4 regions of the Brevibacillus sp. WF146 genome follow, and region 1 is predicted to be linked to each of the others. Evidence: riboswitches for the same ligand, from Rfam matches in the RefSeq annotation. Region 1 holds a riboswitch; each other region holds the start of a gene.
The links. Region 1 has a riboswitch for S-adenosylmethionine ahead of metK (methionine adenosyltransferase). Riboswitches for the same ligand answer to the same signal wherever they lie in the genome.
Positions count from the first base shown of each region.

Region 2: it holds a riboswitch for S-adenosylmethionine, as region 1 does, so the genes downstream of both, A6764_RS05770 (sugar ABC transporter substrate-binding protein) here and metK (methionine adenosyltransferase) in region 1, are expected to answer to the same signal.
Region 3: it holds a riboswitch for S-adenosylmethionine, as region 1 does, so the genes downstream of both, A6764_RS05160 (MetQ/NlpA family ABC transporter substrate-binding protein) here and metK (methionine adenosyltransferase) in region 1, are expected to answer to the same signal.
Region 4: it holds a riboswitch for S-adenosylmethionine, as region 1 does, so the genes downstream of both, mtnK (S-methyl-5-thioribose kinase) here and metK (methionine adenosyltransferase) in region 1, are expected to answer to the same signal.

Region 1 is NZ_CP109943.1:626,267-631,872, forward strand. It holds gene A6764_RS03110 (S8 family peptidase) at 1-1,942, shown strand, start outside; gene A6764_RS03115 (hypothetical protein) at 1,969-2,433, shown strand; SAM riboswitch class I at 2,487-2,587, shown strand; gene metK (methionine adenosyltransferase) at 2,717-3,928, shown strand; gene A6764_RS03125 (polysaccharide deacetylase family protein) at 4,055-5,074, shown strand; gene A6764_RS03130 (sensor histidine kinase) at 5,071-5,606, shown strand, end outside.
Region 2 is NZ_CP109943.1:1,184,125-1,189,730, reverse strand. It holds one part of gene A6764_RS05785 (IS3 family transposase) at 1-225, shown strand, start outside; gene A6764_RS05780 (ABC transporter permease) at 291-1,298, opposite strand; gene A6764_RS05775 (sugar ABC transporter ATP-binding protein) at 1,276-2,811, opposite strand; gene A6764_RS05770 (sugar ABC transporter substrate-binding protein) at 2,843-3,985, opposite strand; SAM riboswitch class I at 4,104-4,223, opposite strand; gene A6764_RS05765 (hypothetical protein) at 4,494-5,528, shown strand; gene A6764_RS05760 (copper amine oxidase N-terminal domain-containing protein) at 5,558-5,606, shown strand, end outside.
Region 3 is NZ_CP109943.1:1,058,524-1,064,129, forward strand. It holds gene A6764_RS05155 (sigma-54-dependent Fis family transcriptional regulator) at 1-1,263, shown strand, start outside; SAM riboswitch class I at 1,489-1,605, shown strand; gene A6764_RS05160 (MetQ/NlpA family ABC transporter substrate-binding protein) at 1,758-2,582, shown strand; gene A6764_RS05165 (methionine ABC transporter ATP-binding protein) at 2,619-3,656, shown strand; gene A6764_RS05170 (methionine ABC transporter permease) at 3,656-4,318, shown strand; gene A6764_RS05175 (acyltransferase family protein) at 4,606-5,606, shown strand, end outside.
Region 4 is NZ_CP109943.1:937,009-942,614, reverse strand. It holds gene A6764_RS04520 (GNAT family N-acetyltransferase) at 1-85, opposite strand, end outside; gene mtnA (S-methyl-5-thioribose-1-phosphate isomerase) at 200-1,243, opposite strand; gene mtnK (S-methyl-5-thioribose kinase) at 1,240-2,466, opposite strand; SAM riboswitch class I at 2,649-2,791, opposite strand; gene A6764_RS04505 (anti-sigma factor) at 2,882-4,057, opposite strand; gene A6764_RS04500 (RNA polymerase sigma factor) at 4,035-4,550, opposite strand; gene A6764_RS04495 (hypothetical protein) at 4,684-5,481, shown strand.

The DNA.
Region 1 (5,606 bases):
TCCGACCGTCATCGCCGTCGGGGCGGTCAAAAGCAACAACGAACCGCTGTACGAGTCCAATTCGGGGCCGGAGTTGAATCTGGTGGCACCCGGCATGAACGTGTACACCACCAAGCCCGGAGGCAAATACGGCACGTTGAGCGGCACATCGGCCGCCGCTCCCCAGGTGGCCGGGGCCGCTGCGCTTGTGCTGGCACGCCATCCCGGCATGTCGCCGTTCGATGTGCGGCAGCTCCTGTACCAGACCGCCACCGATCTCGGCGAGCGCGGCTGGGACCGGCGAACGGGCTACGGCCTGCTCAATGTCTACCGGGCCGTCCGAACCAATCCCTCGACGGATTTTCACGAGCCGAACAACAGCATGGGACAAGCCAGTCCGTTTCCCATCGAGTCGCAGATTCGCGGCCGGCTCAACCCGTCCGACACGATTGACTGGTACAAGATGGATATTCCCTACGACGGAAAAGTGACGTTGAGGGGTTCTGTCACCACATCGATATCGTCCCCCATGGCCGCCACGTTTTATTCGGAGAATCGCACGCCGGTCACGTATTACATCGGCAACGGCGATACCCTGACGGTTCCGGCCAAGGCCGGACGGATGCTGATCAAACTGGAGCGAAGCGGCGGGGTCAACGCGTTTACCTACGTGCTGACCAGTTCGTTTGCGATCAACCCGGACCGCTACGAACGAAACAACAACATGGATACGGCGCGTCCGCTGGTCGGGAATCAGATCAGCGTGACCGGCAATTTTCACGAAGAAGGCGACCAGGACTGGTTTTCCTACTACGTGCGCGAGTATGGCCGGCTGAACATTACCGTTACCCCTGACACCAAGCGGATGGATCTGAACATGCGCATCGGCAAACAGGGGCAGGGATGGGAAGAGTACGACACCGGGGACCGGGACGACCCGACCGAGCGGGCACAAAAAGAGGTGTCGCCGGGCAAGTACTACATCCGGATCAGCGAGTACTGGCGCAATCAGGTAAACGGGGAATACCGGCTGGATTTGACCTACACGCCGGTTCGCAAGGACATCAACGAACCCAACGATACGTATCGCCAGGCGTCTCATCTGGCCAACGGCACGCTGATGACGGGCACCTTGCCGACCCATACCGACTCGGACTGGTTCCAATTTACCGTCGATTCGGAATCCTACGTCAGCGTTCGCGCGCCGTTTGTCCCTGTGTCCAGGGGGATGCGCATCGAGATCTACGGGTCCCAAACGTTCAATTATGCGCTGGCCGCTACCGACCAGGTGGCCCAGTTGTCCGATCAGGGCAAGGAAGTCATCGGATTGAAGCTCAAGCCCGGCAGGTACTACATCCGATTGAGCAGCGCGGTTTCGTTCAAATACGACGCCTACCGCCTCACGCTGCACAAGGAAAAGCTGGTGGACGGCTACCGCGACATCGCCGGTCACTGGGCCCGCTCCGACATCGCCCGGCTGACCCGAAAAGGGGTCGTCAAGGGCTTTGAAAACGCCACGTTCCAGCCCAACCAGCAGGTGACGCGGGCACAGTTTGCCACCATGCTGATCCAGGCCATGCGGGCCAAAGGGCTGCCGGTGGGGTCGTACACGGGCCGCAATCCGTTCGGCGACCTGTCCAGCTCCCATTGGGCGTACCAGTCGCTCTTGAAGGCTTATCAACTGGGTATTTTGCAGGGGTACCCCAACCGGACGATCAAGCCGAACCAGCCCATCTCCCGGGCGGAGATGGCCCAGATGGCAGCCCGCGCCCAGAACCTGCTCTTGTACAAGCACAGCAGGTCTTCGTACCGTGACGTACCGACCAGCCACTGGGCGTCTCCGGCCATTGAGGCGCTCACCTCCAGAGGCTGGCTGAAGGGATACGGGAATCTCTTCAAGCCGCAGGGACGCGCGACCCGGGCCGAGGTGGTCGTCCTGTTGGCCAGGGTCTATCAATTGTGATCTTCAGAAAAGGAGAGGACATCGAGATGAACAAAGCGACAAAAGGATTGCTTGCAGCCGCGGTAGTCGGCACGGCCATTTTTGCTTCCCAGGCGATGGCTGACGGCGGAAGCGCCGGCGTGCCGGGTTCCGCAGACGACCCGGTCGTGACGAAGAGCTACGTCGATCAGCAGATCCAACGAGCGCTGGGCAGTGGAGGCGGCAGCGGGACCAGCGGATTGACCGTGGTGGAGCTGTATCCGGGCCAGACGCTGTACGGCTTTGAAGGGACGGAATTCATCGTCCGCACCGGACAGGTGCAGGCTGTCGCCGGCGACAAGGGAGATGGTCTGACCGACATTACGGAGGGGGCGGATCTCCGTGCCGGTGCACCGGTTTCCCACAACCACCTGCTCCTGATCGCCCGCTCCGACAACCGCGGATTGCGGCTGGACCCGAACTACGGCGGCGTGGCCTACATCATGGTGCGCGGCAAATACGAAATCCGCTAAGTGCATATTGACACCGAAGAGAAAAACCAGTATCCTATTATCCGTAATGGATACTCTTATCCAGAGCAGGCGGAGGGACTGGCCCTATGAAGCCCGGCAACCGACTTGAGCGGTGCTAACCAGCAGAACGGATATCTGTTCTGGCCGATAAGAGGTAAGGAACGCATCAAAACAAGCACCTTTTCCTCAAACGGAAAAGGTTTTTTTTTGCATGTGCCTTCGTCTGATAAGAACCTGTTTCGGCTACCACACTATTTGTATGAGTCCAAAGGAGGTCGTACACATGGCATTGCAAAAAGGTCGTCGTCTGTTCACTTCTGAATCTGTCACCGAAGGTCATCCGGATAAGATTTGTGACCAAATTTCCGACGCCATTCTGGATGCGATCCTGGCAAAGGATCCGAACGCCCGCGTGGCTTGCGAAACGTCCGTAACCACCGGTCTCGTGCTCGTGGCGGGTGAAATCACCACCAACACCTATGTGGACATTCAAAAGCTGGTGCGCGACACGATCCGCGAAATCGGCTATGACCGCGCCAAATTCGGCTTTGACGCAGACACGTGCGGCGTCATCACCGCGATCGGCGAGCAGTCTGCCGACATCGCCCTGGGTGTGGACCAGGCCCTGGAAGCGCGCGAAGGCAAGATGACCGACGAGGAAATCGAAGCGATCGGCGCCGGCGACCAAGGGTTGATGTTCGGGTTTGCCTGCAACGAAACGCCTGAACTGATGCCGCTGCCGATCAGCATGGCGCACAAGCTGGCCCGCCGCCTGACCGAAGTGCGCAAAAACGGCACGCTCAGCTATCTGCGTCCGGACGGCAAAACGCAGGTGACCGTGGAATACGAAGGCGACAAGCCGGTGCGCATCGACACCATTGTCATCTCCACCCAACACGCGCCGGAAGCGACGCTGGAACAAATCAAGAAAGACCTGATGGAACACGTCATCAAGCCGGTCGTTCCCGCTGAACTGCTGGATGACGAGACCAAGTACTTCATCAACCCGACCGGCCGTTTCGTGATCGGCGGTCCGCAGGGCGACGCCGGTTTGACCGGACGCAAAATCATCGTGGACACTTACGGCGGCTACGCTCGTCACGGCGGCGGCGCGTTCTCCGGCAAAGACCCGACAAAGGTGGACCGCTCCGGCGCATACGCAGCGCGCTACGTGGCGAAGAACATCGTCGCGGCCGGCCTGGCGGACAAGTGCGAAGTGCAGGTAGCGTACGCCATCGGTGTGGCACAGCCTGTGTCCATCAGCGTGGATACGTTCGGCACCGGCAAGATCGCCGAGGAGGAGCTGGTGAAGCTCGTCCGCAAGCACTTCGACCTGCGCCCGGCAGGGATCATCAAGCAGCTTGACCTGCGTCGTCCGATCTACAAGCAAACCGCGGCATACGGTCACTTTGGGCGTAACGACCTGAATGTGCCGTGGGAGAAGACAGACAAGGCGGAAGCGCTGAAACAGGACGCTGCCAATCTGTTGAAATAACAACCGAGTAGGGAGAGCCTAGTGCACGCACTAGGCTTTTTTTCTTGGATAGGAATGGTAATCCAGTCATAAAGGAATCCGTTCACCGGTGTCGAATCACTATGTAGGCTGTAAGGAGGGATTTTGTTGCCGAAAAGGTGGCCCTTCTTCCTTGTCATTCTGGTGTCGTTCGGTCTGGTCGTGACTGCCGGACTGCTCGGGGGTGTGTATCTTCCAAATAAGAACATGCCAAAAGTGCAACATTTTCCCCCGGTTCCTACGTCTATAAGCACAAGCGGGGAGGAAGCCGCTGCAGCGCGGGAACGAACGGCCGAAAAGGACGAAGCCGTCGTACCCAGGCAGTGGTATCGAAATCGGGTGGTGGTGCTGACCTACCACCATGTGTCGAACCAATTGAACCAACGCTATGTGATTGACCCGGACCAATTTGCCCGGCATATGGCGTTTTTGCGCGAGAATGACCTGCATCCGATTTCGCTGTCGGAGTTTTTGCGTTTTGTCGACACCGGCGTGCTGTCCACCGACAACGCCGTGCTGATTACGTTTGACGATGGATACGAGAGTTACTACACGCATGCGTTTCCCGTGCTGCGCCGGTACCAGTTTCCATCCGTCAATTTTGCCATAGCAGGTCGGCTGCGGGACACCGTGGAGCGCAAGCGAGAAAATATGACGACACCGTTGACTCGCCAACAGATAAAAGAAATGCTCGTTTCCGGGCTGGTGGATATCGGCTCACACACTTACAGTCTGCATGAACAGGCCGCCAGCAGCGAATGGGGAGAATGGGGGCCAAAGACCGCTCCCGTATACATGGAGGATGTGCAGCGCCTGGAAAACGAGCAGGAATACCGGAACCGATTGTACGTTGACTTTACCATGTCCCGCGTCGGCCTGAGCGATCTGGTGGGCCGACCGGTGGATACCATATCCTTGCCGTTCGGCTTTTTCAATGACATCGTTCTGCAGACAGCCCAACAAGCCGGCTACCGTTACGTGTTCAACTCCAATCCGGGAGTGGTGACACCCGGCGTCAATCCGCTGGCCATCCCGCGCTTTGACGTCGGTTTGCGCGAGATGGATACTGCCCAACTCCACCAGCTATTTACGAAAGCGAAAAACGGATTTGAAGGAGAGCAGGAATGAATCAGGCAATCAGCATCAGCATGTTGGATGGAGTGATTAAACGAACGATTGAAACGGTGGAGGCAAGCAAGGCGCAAATCTTTGAGATTTCGGAACATGCACGCCAGCAGGGCAATGCGTTAAAGCTGGAATTGCATGAATTGCGACAGGAAATTTCCAAAGTGATACAAAAGGTGGACGCGCTGGAGCTCGCCTACCGCAAGTCGCGCAACCGACTGGTGCTGGTGAGCCGCAACTTCCACACCTATACGGAAGAAGACATCCGCATCGCGTACGAGGAAGCGAGCCGCATCCAGGTGGAGCTGTCCATTTTCCGGGAACGGGAAAACAACCTGAAGCGCAGGCGCAATGATCTGGAGCGGCAGCTTCGCAATCTGGAGGAGACGATCGAGCGGGCGGAAAAGCTGGTCACGCAGATGGGGGTTGTGCTCGGGTACCTGACCGGCGACTTGAGCAAGGTCGACGAAGCGCTGGAGACGGCCAAGCAGCATCAGATGATGGGGTTGAAGATCATTCAGGCCCAGGAGGAAGA
Region 2 (5,606 bases), 560 kb from region 1:
CTTATGGGAAGCCATTCAAGACGCGGGAATTGCTTTGACAACGCATGTATCGAGTCGTTCTTTTCCCATCTGAAAACGGAAAAGCTTTACCTGGCGAAGCCAGATAGTGAAGCTGCGGCACGTAAATGTGTTGCTGAATATATCGACTACTATAACAATGAACGCTTCCAGAAAAAACTCGGCGACCTCTCCCCGGTTGAATATCGAGAAGCGATCGCCGCTTAGGTGATTCCTCTTTTTTTACTGTCTACTTGACGGGGCTATGACCAAGCGGCCCGCCAGCCGCCCGCCTATTTTTTCAGCCTGGGCAGATAGGTAAGCGTCAGCGCTCCCGCCAGCACCAGGCCCTTGACGATGTCCTGGGCGTAATACGGCACGTTCATCATCGTCAGCCCGTTCATCAATACCCCCATCAGGATGGCGCCGCAAAAGGTGCCGAACGCGTTGGGCTTGCCCTGCCCGAAGATGGAAAACCCGATAAACGCAGCGGCCACGGCGTCCATCAACAGCGGCGATCCAGCCATCACCTGGCCGGTGCCGATCCGCGCCGTCAGCACGATCCCCCCGATGGAGGCGAACAGCGCCGACAGCATGTAGGCCATCGTGCGGTACTTGTTGACCGGGACGCCGGAGAGGCGGGCCGCTTCCAGATTGCCGCCGGTGACGTACAGCATCCGTCCGAAACGGGTGTAGTTGAGAAACACGTGCACGCCGGCGACGGCCAGCGCCATCAGGATGACAGGGACGGGGATGCCCCACATTTCCCCCTGGCCGATGAAGAGAAACGTCGGGATGATGATGCCGGGAGCGGACGAGCCGTCGGCCATCGGCATGTTGTTGTAGATGGAAAAGCCCTGCGTGTAGCTGAGGTGAATGCCTTGAAAGACGTACAGCGACACGAGCGTCGCCAGAATGTCCGGAATCCGCACCTTGACCACCAACAGCGCGTTGATCAGCCCGATCACCAGACCGGCCAGGAGCGGAACAACCAACGCCACCAGCAGTTCCTGCCGGTACCACACCATGAGCGAGGCGGAGAGCACCGTCGCCACGCTGACCGTCGAACCGACGGACAGGTCAAAGCCGCCCACGATCAGGGAAAAGGTAACCCCGATCGCCACCAGCGTCACGATGGAAATGGAGCGCAGGATGTCCACCAGATTGGCGTAGCTGAGAAAGTTTTCGTTGACGATGCTGAAAAACGCGATCACGGCCAGAATGGCCAAAAGTGCACCGTACCGCTGCGCCAGCGAACCCCGCGTCTGTTTTGTTTTTTCACCCTGCAGCACTGCTTCCATGATGATTCCCTCCACTCATGTAAAACATCACCGTCTCGGCCGTGATCCGTCCTTCCGTCCATTCGCTCCGGCTCCATTCCGCGGCGGTCCGGCCGTGTTCCAGCACGATCAGGCGATCGGCCAGCGCCAGCGCTTCGTCAATCTCGCTGGAAAAGTACAAGATGCCCCTGCCCTCGTCCGCGAGTTCCCTGATCAAGCGGAAAATCTCCTGCTTGGCGCCGATGTCCACGCCCTTGGTCGGCTCGTCGAAGAGGAAAACGCTGGCCGTGGTCAACAGCCACTTGCCGATCGCCACTTTCTGCTGGTTGCCGCCGGACAGGCTGCCCGTCCGCTGGTCCAGCCCGGCCGTCTTGATGCCCAGCCGCTCCACGAGGGACTGGGCCGCCTCCCGCTCCGCCCTGTCCGAAAGAAAGCCTCCCCGCGCAAACGCCCGCAGGTGGGCCAGCGTCAGGTTGTGCTTCACCGGCTCCTCCACCAGAATGCCCTGCAGCCGCCGCTCTTCGGGAATCAGCGCGATGCCGTTCTGGATCGCTTCGCCCGGATGGCGGAGGCGCAGGGTCCGCCCCCGCAGCCGGATCTCGCCGCCGTCCAGCCGGTCAGCGCCGAACAGGGCGCGGGACACCTCTGTCTTGCCGGCGCCCACCAGTCCCACCACCGCGACGATCTCCCCCTGCCGCACCTGGACGTCAAACCGCTTCACCTTGTGGCCGATCCGCAGTTCTCTCACTTCCAGCAGCACCTCGCCCGCGCGTCCCGTCCGGTCGTCCGCCCGATTGGCTTCGCGTCGGCCCAGCATCGCCGACACCGCTTCTTCCGGACTGGTCTGGTCCGTCCGCTTTTCCCACACTCGACTGCCGTCCCGCAGCACGGTGATGCGGTCAGCGATGGCGAACACCTCCGGCAGCCGGTGGGAGATGTAGACGATCCCCACCCCGGCCGCCTTCAGGCTGGCGATCAGCTCGAACAGCGCCGCCGCTTCCGTCAGGCTGAGCGGCGCGGTCGGCTCGTCAAAGATGACGAAGCGGACGTCCTGGGCCACGGCGCGGGCCAGCAGCACCAACTGCTTTTCTGCCAGCGTCAGCTCCTCCGCCTTTGCCTTCAGCGGCAGGGAAAAACCGCACCGGTTGAGAATCTGTTGGGCCCGCTCCACCGTCCGCTTCGGCGAATGCCACCAGCCGCCGGCGGAGACGGATTGGTCCAGGAGGATGTTTTCCGCGACGCTCAGGGAGGGAATCAGCCCCGTGTCCACTTCCTGCTGCACGAGGTGGATGCCGGCCCGCTTGGCATCCCGCGGTCCGGCGACCGCAAGCTCGCGGCCGTCGATCAGAATGCTGCCGGCCGTCGCCTGCTCTGCGCCGGAGAGAATTTTCATCAGCGTGCTTTTGCCCGCTCCGTTGGCTCCGAGGATGGCGTGCACCTCCCCGCCGCGCACGGTGAAATCCACCCCGCGCAGGGCGTACACTCCGCCGTACTGCTTGACGATCCCCTTCATTTCCAAAACAGAGGCCGTCATCTCGCATCCCTCCCTGATCTGTCCGTTCCTGTCACTTGTGCTTAGCCTCCAGCGCGGCCATCCACGGCGAGACGGCGGCGTCGCTACGTCCCCACCCGCTCACGTATTGAGCCAGTTCGGACATGTTGACCGGTTTGTCCGGCAGTTTGTCCTGGCTGACCAGATGCGGATCGAGCGAGAAGTACTTGGGCGTGTGTTCGCCGGCGATCTTTTGGTAGAGGAAGCGGCTCTGCACCCGTCCGATGTCGGCCGGATCGGTCGCCGCCGACGCTTTCCATGGACTGTCCTTCTCCTGGATGAGCTGCAGGTCTTCGTCGGACAAGTCGATGCCGAACACCTTGATCTCCGTCCGTCCCGCCGCCTTGATCGCCCGCGTAGCCCCTTTGGCGAATTCGTCCCACGGCGCCCACACGGCGGCGATGTCGCCTTTGTTCGGGTACTTTTTCAGGATCGCATCCATCTGCGCCTGGGTGTCCAGCGCCGTGTTCGGGGTGGCCGAACCGAAGCGGGCGATCTCCTTGATGTTGGGGTAGCGCTTGAGAAAAATCTCGTAGACGCGGTTGCGCTTTTCCATCGGCGCAAAACCGCCCACCCAGATGTAGACGATGTTGCCTTTCCCGTCGATGGATTGGGCCAGGTTTTTCAGCCCCTGCCAGGCCAGGCTGTAGTCGTCCTGGTCAATCACGGTGACGCCGTCCACCTGGTCCAGGTCGTTGTCGAACGCGACGACGGGAATCCCCGCCTTGACCGCCCGCTCCACGCCCGGCTGAAGCGCTTCCGCACGGCCGTGGTTGATCAGGATCCCGTCCACTTTTTGGTTGACTGCGGTGTCGAGGTGGGCCGCCATTTTGCCCAGGTCGCCGTCCGCGTTGTAGACGACCAGCTCGCCGCCGAATTTGCTCACCTGCTCTTTGACTCCCTGCAGGTACTGGGCGGAAAACGTCCCGATGGAGAACTCGCTGACCAGAGCGATTTTCAACGGTTTGTCCACTGCCGCCGGAATGGCCGCCGAGGTAGACGCCGCCGGTGATGCGGCTGCCGGCTGCTGCGGCGCGGCCGCCGGCTGGGACGACTGTGACGTGGCGGACTGGGCAGACGGCGCCGGCGGCTGTTCACTGGTGCAGCCCGTCAGCAAAAGAGCCGCGACGAGACTGGCTGTCATCCATTTTTTCATCGTTTTCATCTGGTACATCCCCCCGTATGAGTGCGTGAAAAATGATGGCATGGACGGAAAAACCGGAAAAAACAAACGCCTCTTTCCCTGAGGAAAGAGGCGCGGTTCGCTCGCTCACCTCTCATCTCTCAGGAAACATTCCTGCAGGAGTTAGCACCGTGCCGCAAGAGCCGCATGCTCTTGACAGTCGGTTGCCGGGCGTCATCGGGCCAGTCCCTCAGCCTGCTCTGGATAAGAAGGCATGTGTAATTCCAAGTTTTCCACTATGCTTTTGATGATGAGGACATCATACATCGAAGCCGGCGGCTCCGTCAATCCCGTTTTTGGAAGTTTCTCAGAAATATTTGATACTGTAAGCGATTTCCAAAAACGGATGGAACGGCATGTGCTCCTTTCATCGAGAATGAAAATCTTTATTGACGCGTACGAGATGCCCCTTTATTATCAGGAGAGGAGATCGTTTTGATAATGATTATCATTATTTTGATGATAGAAAGGAGGAGGCTCCGTGCCGCTGCGCCTCTTGCTCGCCCTGTTTCTGGCGCTGCTTCTGCCCGCATCCGCCTTCGCCTATTCCTACGGCGACCCGAACAAGGAAGACCTCGCGGAGAGCTTCAAGGAGATCGCGGCCAAGCTGGAACAGACTCCGGAAGACTGGAACGGCGCCCACCAGGCGTTTCTCAGCCGCAAAAACGAGATCGCCCTGGAGTTTGGCCAACAGACCGCCCAGACACTGGAAGCGAACTTTTCTCAACAAAACAAGGATCTCGTCCTGCACAACTACAAAGCGCTGCTGGTGAAGAACATCGACCGCCGGTTGACAAACGCCGAGCAGCAGTTTGACGACTACGCCAAGGCAAAGCTGCTTTTGGCCAAAGGCAGAGGGACCCTCAACGTGCTCGCCCCGTACATCAGTGACAGCGCTTCTAAAACGGCGTTCGCCGCTTTCGACAAAGCGCTGGCCGCGCTGGGCAATCCCGGCCTGTTCGGTGTGGGGACCGTGCCTTCCGACAAGAACGAATTCCAGAAGCAGACCAAACTGATTCGCTCCACGCTCCAGCCGCTGTTTCCGTGGAAAGGGGGAACGGCAGCTGCCGCCGCCGGCTCCCAAACGTCCGCCCCAACGGCTTCATCGCCGCAGACCGCACCGGCGGGGAAGCCTGCATCAACTGCCCAGCCGTCCTCCGGCTCCCCGGCCGGCACGAAAACGAAGGCAAGCGCTTCGTCCCCTTCCGGCCCGCAGCCGTCCGCTGCCGCTTCCGGCCAACAAACGCCGGCGTCCGGCAGCCTTCCTGCGCAGACGGACGCTTCCCCCGCCGCCCCGGGACAATCCCCCGGGCAGGGAGAATCGGCCGCACAGGCGTCTGCCAATCCAGCCGGCGGACAGACAGACGGCCAGACCGCGAAACCGGCGCCCGCCGGAGAAGGCGCTCAACCGGCTCCGTCCAAAGTAAATCCGGTGGTCACCGCTTCCCTCATGGGCGGTCTGATTATTGTTTTCGGCGGCTTGTTCTGGCTCGCCAAACGAAAGAAATGGATCTAAGTTCATACATGACAAGGAGTGACTGTTCCATGCGAAAATTTGCCGTCGCCTCGATCGCTGCAGCCCTGCTGCTCAACC
Region 3 (5,606 bases), 430 kb from region 1:
AGGGACCAATTCCATCCCTTTCTCTCCTCGCTTGTGCAGTTCATTGCGGAATCCGTGCAAAACCGCCTTCTGCTGGAAGAGGTCAAGCACGAACACCTCATCACCCTGAAGGAACTGGAACACACGTCCAATCGGCTTCATACCCCGCTTCTGACCCTCGACGGCGACAACCGCATCATTCGTGCGAATCAAGCGGCACGGCGCATACTGGGAAAGGATTGCGTGGGCAAGGAATTCCGAGAGAAAAAGGGGTTCGTAATCGAATCCATCGTGGACCATACGCGCAAAATCTGGCGGTCTGTTGCGGTGCTCACGAAGGATGCGGCCAGACAGCCGCTGCACACATTTGAGCGGATAGCGGGCTCTTGTCCCAGTCTGCAGAGCGCCAAGGCGCTGGCACAAAAAGTGGCGGAAACGGATCTGTCCGTTCTTCTCTTGGGCGAAACGGGAACGGGCAAAGAACTGTTTGCCCAATCCATTCATTCCGCCAGTTTGCGAGCGCGGCATCCGTTTATTGCCGTCAACTGCAGCGCCATTCCGGAAACGATCATCGAAAGCGAACTGTTCGGATACGAGGGAGGTGCCTTCACGGGAGCGAAAGCCGAGGGGAATATCGGGAAAATCGAAGCGGCGCATCAGGGAACGCTGTTTTTGGACGAGATCGGCGACATGTCCCTCCGTGCCCAGGCGGCGCTGCTCCGCGTCCTGCAGGAGAAAGTGGTTACCCCGGTGGGCAGTGTGAAAAGCAAACCGGTCGATGTCCGCATCATCGCGGCAACAAACAAGGACCTGCGGGAAGAGATCAAGGCGAATCGATTCCGGGCCGACCTCTACTACCGATTGAAAGGAATTCAGATAACCCTGCCGCCGCTTCGCAAGCGGAGCGATGTGATTGAGCTGGCGGAACATCTTCTCCGGACGATGAGCGGCTCTGCTGCGATCACACTTTCCGCGGAAGCACAGACAAAGCTGCGTGCCTATTCGTGGCCGGGAAACGTACGGGAGCTGTACAGCGTGTTAAACCAGGCGGTCTTCTTGGCGGAAGGGAATTCGATCGGTCCCGAACATCTTCAGTTTGAAACGGAAGAACGGGAGGAGGAACATCAACAAAAGGTTCCTTCCTTACCGGTTTTGGAAAAAGAGGCGATCGAGCAGTCGCTTCGATTGGCCCGCTGGAATATCAGCAAGGCAGCCCGAATGCTTCAGATCAGCCGCAATACGCTCTATCGCAAAATGCAGGAGTACAAGATCTTTCAACCGTAGCGATTCGGCCAAGGACTGTTCGTGGATCGCTTCGGCGACTCGCTCGGGGGACCAAGGAGAGGCGGCTTTCCGCCTCTTTCGTTCGTTTTGCGACCTGATTCGATTCGTTTTGACAATTTTCAATACATAGCGACAATAAACGATAAAGTCATTGACAGACACCTGCGGACACGTTATAATCCAACTAATCAAATCGGAATTGCACTTACAACTGGATAGGATGATCTCTTATGAAGAGAGGTGGAGGGACTGGCCCTGTGAAGCCTCGGCAACCTAAACGAACATTTGTGGTGCCAAATCCAACGGATCGATTCCGCTAGGTTCGATTCCGAAAGATAAGAGAGGTATTTACGCAGCAGGCGGCTTGCTGCCCTTACCTCTTCTTTGTAAGAGGTTTTTTTATTGAAAGGAGAGGATGCGTTCACATCGACGCCGTTGTTTTCCCATCATGCATTCATACATCGTTTCATCGGAGAAAAGGAGAGAAGACCATCATGAAAAAAACGCGTTTCTTGTTGATCATGCTGCTTGTGATCGCCACGCTGCTTTCCGCCTGCGGAGGAAACAAGTCGGACAATTCGGCCGCACCGGCTGGGGAAAAAACAACGATCAAAGTGGGCGTCACCGCCGGCCCGCACGAACAAATCCTCAACAAGGTAAAGGAAGTGGCCAAAAAAGAAGGATTGGACATCGAAGTCGTCGTGTTCAACGACTACGTTCTTCCCAATCAGGCGCTGGATAAAGGAAACATTGACGTAAACAGCTTTCAAACCATTCCGTTTTTAGAGAAATTTAACGAAGATCACAAAACTCATATTGTCGAAATTGGCAAAACCGTCACCTTCCCGATGGGGATTTACTCCACCAAGTACAAGAAGGTGGAGGACATCCCGGAAGGCGGCACGGTCGGCATCCAAAACGACCCGACCAACCGGGCGCGCGCCCTGCAGCTCTATCAGGCCGCGGGATTGATCAAGCTGAAAGACGGCGTCGGCAACAAAGCAACGCCGCAGGACATCATCGAAAACCCGAAAAAGCTGGTCTTTAAAGAACTGGAGGCGGCACTGCTCGCCCGGACGCTGAAAAGCCTGGACGCGGCAAGCATCAACACCAACTTTGCGATGGAAGCGGGGTACAACCCGAAAAAAGACGCGATTTTTGCCGAAGGGCCGGACTCCCCGTACGTCAACATTCTCGCCGTAAACGAGAAGGACAAGGACAACCCTGTCTATCAAAAACTGGTCAAGATCTACCGCTCGGAGGAAGTCAAGAAGTTCATCGAGGAAGAGTTTTCCGGATCGGTGCTCCCTTCTTGGTAAGGAGGGAAACGTCCCAACAGGGAGGAGCATGGGCAGATGATACAGCTAACGAATATTCACAAGACGTACAAGGTTGGCAGCAAACAGGTGGAAGCACTGAAAGGCGTAACGCTCCACGTCAACAAAGGCGAAATTTTCGGCGTGATCGGGTTCAGCGGAGCAGGGAAAAGCACCCTGCTCCGAACGATCAACCTGCTGGAAAAGCCGACAAGCGGATCGGTCGTGGTCAACGGGCAGGACATGCTGAAGCTGTCCGAGAAGGAACTGCGCCACGCCCGCAAAAAGATCGGCGTCATTTTTCAGCACTTTAACCTGCTGTCGTCGTACAACGTTTTTGACAACGTCGCCGAAATTCTCAGGATGAATCGGGTGCCGAAAGAGCAGATTCGAAAAAAAGTGGAGGAACTGCTGCGCCTGGTAGGGTTGGAAGACAAGGCGAGCGCCTACCCCTCCCAATTGTCGGGCGGGCAGAAACAGCGGGTGGGGATAGCCCGGGCGCTTGCCATGGATCCGGAAATCCTGCTGTGCGACGAGGCGACCTCGGCGCTTGACCCGCAAACCACGGAGTCGATTCTTGACCTGCTTTTGGACATCAACCAAAAGTTTAACCTGACGATTGTGCTGATCACCCACGAGATGCAGGTGATCAAAAAAATCTGCGACCGCGTGGCCATTATGGAAAACGGGGTCATCATCGAGCAGGGAACGGTATTGGATGTCTTCAGCAATCCGCAGCAGCCGACGACGCGCAACTTTATCAAGACGGTCTTTGATGACCAGGTCCCGAAAGAGATGCTGGCCAAAATCAAGAACGCCGGTCCCAGCGCGTACATCCTGCGCGTCGCGTTCCGCGGAGATGCGGCCCTCGATCCCGTTCTGGGAACGCTTGCCTCCCGCTATCCGGTCAGGACAAACCTGCTGTACGGGTCGATCAGCTCGATAAAAGGAACCGCGCTCGGCATCCTGCTGCTGCATATTTCCGGTGAAGAAAAAGCGGTGCAGGAGGGAATCGCTTATCTGCGCGAGTCCGTGTACCGGGTGGATGTCGTATCGCAAGAGGAGGTGGGGAGATAATGGATCGACTGGTGGAACTGCTGCCGCTGTTTTATCAATCTTTTGAAGAAACGGTGATCATGGTCGGGATCTCCTTGTTCATCTCCACACTGCTGGGCATTCCGCTGGGGGTGCTGCTGGTCATTACCCGTCCGGATCACCTTGCCCCCAACAAGTGGGTCTATCACAGTCTCAACGTCATCATCAACGTGATTCGCTCGCTTCCCTTCATCATTTTGATGGTGGCGATCATCCCGTTCACAGAGTTTGTCGTCGGCACCTCCATCGGGGTTGAGGGCGCGATCGTGCCGCTTATCGTGTATACCACGCCGTATATCGCCCGCCTGATGGAAACGGCGCTGCTCGAAGTGGACCGGGGCGTGATTGAGGCGTATCAGGCAATGGGCGCTTCCCGCTCGCAAATCATTTTCCGCATCATGATTCGCGAAGCCAGACCGGGCATTGTCTTGTGTCTGACCATCGCGACCATCGGCCTGATCGGGGCGACGGCGATGGCGGGAGCGGTTGGCGCGGGCGGTCTGGGTGATTTGGCGCTGCGCTACGGCTATCAGCAGTGGGATATCGAAGTGATGATCATGACGGTCATCATTCTGATCTGCCTGGTGCAGGCAATCCAATCGCTCGGCAACTGGGCGGCCAAAAAGCTGAAGAAAACCGCGTAAGCCAATTGGCTTCCGGCACACATCTCCACCCGCGTCGATGACTGGCGCGGGTCATTCCGTTTCGGTATCCCGGTATCCGTGCCGGCTGTCTGTTGTACGGCGCGTGAAAAGGTCACAACAAGGGAAAACGGCTATCGCTGCTTGGTCCAGAGAGCAGACCGGGCAGCGATAGCCGTTTTCAAATCTGAATCAAAATTTGTTATTTTATACTAAAACCGTTTTCCAAAAGCAGAGGGCTCGGGCAGCTTGGGACACGACCGGCAATCCCTATACAAAGGAGCGTGGAGATGGGAAGAGAGTCGCGATTGTTCAAATCGCTTTTCCTTACGCAGTTGTTGTCGTCCTTTCTCGTGTTTTCGGGGCATTACACGGCTTTGGTGCTTCAGTACGACAGTGCTTTCTGGGTCACGGCCCTGAATCAGTTGAGTCGGTACGGCACCGTTCTGCTGGCCATGATCAGCGGGTTTTTTACGGCCCATACCTTTGAGACCAAACAGCCCACAGCGCGGCAGTACTTTTCCGGGAAGCTGCTGTATATCGTCGTGCCCTTCCTGAGCGCCGGAGTGGTTTACCACTATTTGCTCTTTGCCGAATGGCCGCATACGAAAGAAGCGTTTGTCCATATTCTGCTGGGAAAGACGGGCGACCAGCTCTACTTTCTGTTCATGCTGTGCCAGTACTACGTCTTTGCCTACCTGTTTCGAAACATCATCACCAAACAAAACATCACGGTCCTGATCTGGCTGTTCATGGCGCTCCAATTCGTGTACATTCACTACCTTCATCACGGATGGCTGGGGTTGACGACGCGCCATTTCTTTCCCGCCTGGATCTTCACCTTTTACCTGGGCCATCTGCTGTATTGGTACCGGCATGAGACGATGCAATTCCTGCGAAAGCATCGGGGGCTGCTGCTCGCCTGTACGCTGCTGTCCGTCGTGAGCACGGTCCTGTTTGTCCTGTCCGACACCATCTATGTGGCGGTTCACCTGCGATTCGTGTTGGTTGCGTTTGTTTCCCTGATCGTGCTGCTGATGGTCCTGGAGCGCTGGGCCGATTCCATTCCCGTCCGGTTCCGGAAAGGGCTCACGCTGTTCATCTATTTGTCCCATTCGGCCGTCATGATCTGCTGCAACCTCGCGCTGATCAAGCTGACGGGGGACCTGTCGTGGATTTTCGCCAACATCTGGTTTACGCTGCTCTATCTGCTGGTGATCTACGCGGGCACCGTGTTCCTGTCGTGGGGACTGGCCCGGATCATGCACACCGTGGAAAGCATGACGCGAAA
Region 4 (5,606 bases), 310 kb from region 1:
CATCCGTCAGCCAGAACATCTCCTCCGCGTCGGCCGGCTCCAGCTGCTTCAGGCAGGCCTCCGCCGTCATGGGAATGATTTTCATGCCGCTCCTCCTCCAGGAAACGCAAACAGCGCCCGGGGGCGCTTTACCAACGTGGAAAACGGGACCGCCGGGAAAGACGCACCTTCCCAGGGGCGGCCCGGGGGCTGTTTGCCGTTATCGTTTGCAATTGCGGATCTCGTCCGGTTTGTAGATGCCGTTTTCGGTGACGATGGCCGTGATGTAGCGGGCCGGAGTGACGTCAAACGCGGGATTGTACACCTTGATGCCGTCCGGGGCCACCTGTTTGCCCAATCCGTGCGTAATCTCCACCGCCGGCCGCTCCTCGATCGGAATGTCCGCACCCGTCGGCGTGTCGAGATCGACCGAAGACAGCGGGGCCGCCACGTAAAACGGAATGCCGTGCGCGTGTGCCAGAACCGCCACGCCGTAGGTCCCGATCTTGTTGGCGACGTCGCCGTTGGCCGCCACGCGGTCCGTGCCGACGATGACCGCCTGCACCTTGCCCTGGGCCATCACCATCGCCGCCATGTTGTCGCAGATCAGCGTGACGTCGATGCCCGCCTGCTGCAGCTCGTAGGCGGTGAGGCGCGCCCCCTGCAGCACCGGCCGGGTCTCGTCGGCGTACACTTTCAGGTTCCAGCCGCGCTCCTTGGCGAGGTAGAGCGGGGCCGTCGCCGTACCGTAGGCCGCGGTCGCGAGCGCACCCGGATTGCAGTGCGTCAGGATGCCCATGCCGTCTTTCAACAGGGTGAGCAGGTGCTCTCCGATTCGGCGGCACACTTCCGCGTCTTCCCGCTGGATGGACAGGGCTTCGTCCAGAACCGCCGCCTTCAGCTCTGCCACCGGTTTGCCGGCTTCGCGCTGCACGCGGGCCTTGATCCTGTCCAGGGCCCAGAACAGGTTGACCGCCGTCGGGCGGGAAGTGCCGAGGTAGTCGGCCTGCTCGCTCAAATGATGCCAAAACGCCTCAAAATCGTTGGCGTCGCTGCTGCGGACGCCGAGATACAAGCCGTAGGCGGCCGCCATGCCGATGGCGGGCGCCCCGCGCACCTGCAGATGGCGGATGGCTGCCCACACTTCCTCCGAAGTGGTCAGCGTCAGGTAGATCGTTTCAACGGGCAGCCGGGTCTGGTCCAGCAGGACGAGCGCGTCATCCTGCCACTTGACCGGCGCAAATGGCGTGCTGGTCGTTGTCATACTGCAGCCTCCTGGTCGTATCGTGCGGTAACCGTCCGAACGATGTCTGTGATGTCTGTCGATACCTCCACGCCGTTCCGCTCCAGAATCAGCGCCTGGCCGATCGCCAGCGCCAGCCGCTCCGCTTCCGCGCGGGTCTGATCGTCGGCGATGCTGTTCAGGTCGGCGACGCCCGCCAACCCGATGACGCGGCGCAGGATTTTGCAGCCGGCGAAGCCCGCCGCGTCCCGGATCAGCCGCTGCACGTAGCTCTGCCAGAAGCCTTCGGTGTGGGCGCTGCGCTCTTTCGCCTGTTTGTGCCAGAGCTGGACGAACTGGGAGACAAACTCGTTCCAGACGTCTTCCACCGTCGCCAACAGATATTCGCGATAGGCCTCCCGCTTTCCTGTATCCGGCTGCAGGCCGTGCTGGCCCGCGTAGTTCAGCAGCAGGTTGGCGATCACCGCGCCGATGTCGAAGCCGATCGGGCCGTAGTAGGCGAATTCGGGGTCGATCACCTTGATCGACGTCGGCGAAATGAAGATGCTGCCGGTATGCAGGTCGCCGTGCACCAGCGCCTCCGCCCGGGTGAGGAAATCGTACTTGAGCTTGGCGATTTCCAGCTTCAGCGGCTTGTTGTTCCAGATCGCCTCCACCTCCCGCCGGATCAGCGGGTTGAAGCTGTTGGTCGGCGCGTCTTCGTAGGGATCGGTGAAGACGAGGTCTTCAGTAATTTTGCATAATTCCGGATTTATGAATCTTCCGACGAGCGCTTTTTTGTCGTAGGGATGCGCCCCCAAATCGGACGTGTAAAACAGCGTATGGGCGAGAAAGCGGCCGATCTGTTTGGCGAACAGCGGGTAGCGGTTGCCCGCGATCAAGCCTTTTCGCATGATCACGTGGTCGCTGACGTCTTCCATCACCGTCAGGGCCAGCTCCTCGTCAAAGTGATACACCTCCGGCACGAGATCCGGCACGTATTTGTGCTGGATGCGCAGCGCCTCGCTTTCGATCCGGGCGCGGTCCAGCGTGAGCGGCCAGGATTCGCCCACCACGCGGGCGTAGGGCAGCGCCTGCTTGACGACGACGCTTTTGCCCGTCGCTTCCTCCCGGATGTGGAACACCAGGTTGAGATTGCCGTCGCCGATCTCCCGGCTGGTCAGTTCCGCTTCCGCCGCAAACAGGTCCGGCAGTTGTTTTACGTACTGCACTGCTTCTTGTTCGCTCAATGCGCGATACGCCATGGTTCAATTCCCCTCTCCTTCGGCAGATGCCGCTTGTCTTCACATTTCCGGTGTGTCTATTCAGTGGCCGCCGGGCGGCGCGTGAACCGCTGCCGCCTCCAGCCAGAGCATTCCGCACATGCAAAAAGACCTCTTTTCCCGAAGAATAGAGGTCTGTCCGTACGCGTCTGCGTGTCGTCTCCCCCTTATCTTCCAGAATACTTTTGTTTCTGCAGGAATTAGCACCGTGCACGCGCTGCACGTCCGTCGCCGGAAGCGCTCGGACAGCGTCATGTCGGTTGCCGGGTTTCATCGGGCCAGTCCCTCCACCTTCTCTGGATAAGGTATCCAACGTATGCGGTTTTGACGTTTGTTTGAATCATACAACCCCGGTTTCGCGCTGTCAACACCCTTTTTTGGGTGAAATGTCCAGTCTTCACGGACTGGTCCGCTGGCCCGAGGCACTCGGCCGGTCCCAGTTCCACCAGTCGATCCGGCCCACGAAGGCAGCCGTGATCGACGGCTCCTGCCGCAGCTTGAGCAGTTCCTTGACAGGGCCCGTCACGACCGCCCCGTAGAGGCGCACACCGTTCTGCTGCAGGTAGCGGCAGCGTTCCTCGATGCGCAGCCGGTTTCCGGCGGTCACAAGCCGCTCGCCAATGGCGTTCGTCAGCCGTTCCTGTCCCGCGAGATACTCCATTTCCGCCAGGTACGCCCGGGCGCGCCGCTCACCTTCGCCATGTGCCTGAATCGGCGCTTCGCCGTAATCGAGTTCTCTTTCCGCGTATCCCCACACGTCACCGGCCGACAGCAGCAGACTGCCTTCCGCCGCGTCCGGATGGTTTCGCTCCTGCCCCGTGTCCACGGCGAACCAGGTGGTATCCAAGTCGTAGCTGGAAAGCAGGGCGTAGTACTCATCATGGGTCAGCAGCCGGTCAAACGAGACGGCGAGCTGCGCCACCGTTCCCTCTGGCAGCTTTTCCAGCGCGTTCCAGGCGGGATTTCTGCGGAAGGCGCTTTCTTCCCGATCGGCCGCTGACGACGGAAAGAGAAAAAAGAGCCGCTCTTTCCGCAAACCGTCGGTCCATGCCGGCTTCGCGGAAATGATCGAGAAGACGTTGCTGATCGAAAAGGTTCCGGCGTTCTGATCGTCTCCCCCCACCTGTTCACGCAGTTCCATGTTTATCTCCCCGTACAGAAATCCGATTTGCGAACCGCTGCTGCCCACCGTGAGCCCCGGCTGGGTAAAGTGCACCATGTCCCGGGCCACCCGGTAGGTGTCCTCGTGCAAATACCAGCCGATCCACCCGTTGGCAAACATCAGGACCGCCCCGACGAGAAGCGAGATGCCCACCGTGTAAGCCGCGTTGCCCAGCCTGTGGCGCCATTTGCTGCGGCGGAGGATGGCGCGCTGCGTCTCTTCGGACAGCACGTCCGTTTCTCTCTCCTCCTGTCCGCCGCTGCCCAGCAGCAGCTCCTCCAATCGTTCCGCATACAGCTCGTCCGCTGCGATCCTCGCACGGAAAGAGGCGGCTTCTTCCTCCGTCATTTCACCGCGCAGATATGCCAGCAGTTCCCGTTCCCGCTCTTCATTTGCCTTGTCCGTCGTCATGTTCATCCCTCCACATTCTGCGTAGTGTTTGCCGCCCGCGAAACAATGAGCGCTTTACGTCCGCCGCGTCGATGCCCAGCACCTCGGCGATTTCCGCGTAGCTGAGCTGTCCGCAATGCAGCAGGATCACCTGTTTTTGCTTCTCCGGCAGCCGGTCCAGGCACGTCCGCAGCGATGACCACGCCTCTTGGCTCAGCAGCGCCCGCACCGGGTCCGCCGCCGCCCCGTCCGGCTGTTCCGGGATCGTCTCCACCAATCGCCACGGACGCTTCTTCCGCCTCCGATGCCAGTCCACAAACGTGTGGTAGGCCGCCTTGAACAGCCAGGGGCGCACCTTTTCCCCCCGGTAGGCATCCAGGTATTGATACGCCCGGAAAAAGGTCTCCTGCGTCAGGTCTTCCGCCTGCACCCGGTCACCGGTCAATCGGCAGAGGTAGCGGTATATGTCGTTGACGTACAAGCGGTACACGTCTTCCAGTCCGACCTTTTCCACGGATTCACACCCTTTCACTCCTATCCACGCACATGGCGGGAAAAAGTTCCACCGCGCCGCAGCATTTTTTCAAAAGATTGAGGTTTATGGTAAAATAAGGGGTATTATAACACGGTGTCCAAGGAGCGATTTGATGGGTTATGGCATCGACCTGCTGGAGCACGTGCGGGCATTGGAGCAAAAAATTATACGGGAAGGACTGGACAACCCGCTGGAGTATATCCATTTCCGGTTTGCGAACAATAGCTTTCGCTACTGGAACACGCCGCCCGACCTGCACGTCTTTGCCGAGACCGGCTGCGACGGCATTCATTACGGCTTTCTGACCGATTTCGGCCGCATCACAGACCTGACAGAGGCGCCCATTGTCTGCGTCAGCCCGACGGACGACCCATCCTTGCGCATTATCGCACGCAATCTGGAAGATTTTTTCCGCCTGGTTGTGACGATCGAATCCGCAGGCGACCTTGGCAGTCTGGTGTCCGTCCGCACCCCACAGCAATGGGAACGGTATTGGGCCAATCTCGCAGAAAGTCGGCATGAGGAGTCAACAGACACGCAGTTACGAAACTACTTTCAGCGTCGCCAGACCGTTTTGCATCACATGCGGACAGACCTGGGCCTTGAACCGATTCCCGGCGTCATGCGGTATCTGAACGACCTGGAGAGCGAGCGCCGGTCCGCAGGCTGGATTCCGACCATCGACGGGTTGGGAGTCGTGCCAATTGACGGAAAGCCCGCTGCTGATTACGTGTTCCCGTTTGCCGGCACCAGCAGGGATCACATACCGCTGGACGACATACGCGCCTATCTGGCCGCCGCTCCGCCTGCACACCGATGCGCGTTTGTACGCGATGCCATCTTCTGGTGGGGGGTGGACGAAACGTCCGAACTGTGGCCGCTTCTCCAAAACGTGCACGTACAGCGCTGAACCGGCGCAAAGGCCGCGCTCAATACGGCCGGACGAACCCAGGCCGCGCACCCTGCCGGCTTTTCAACAGCGCCGCACATTTCCCCCAATCAAGGGTTGACTCCCTGAGAGGAACGTCATATCAT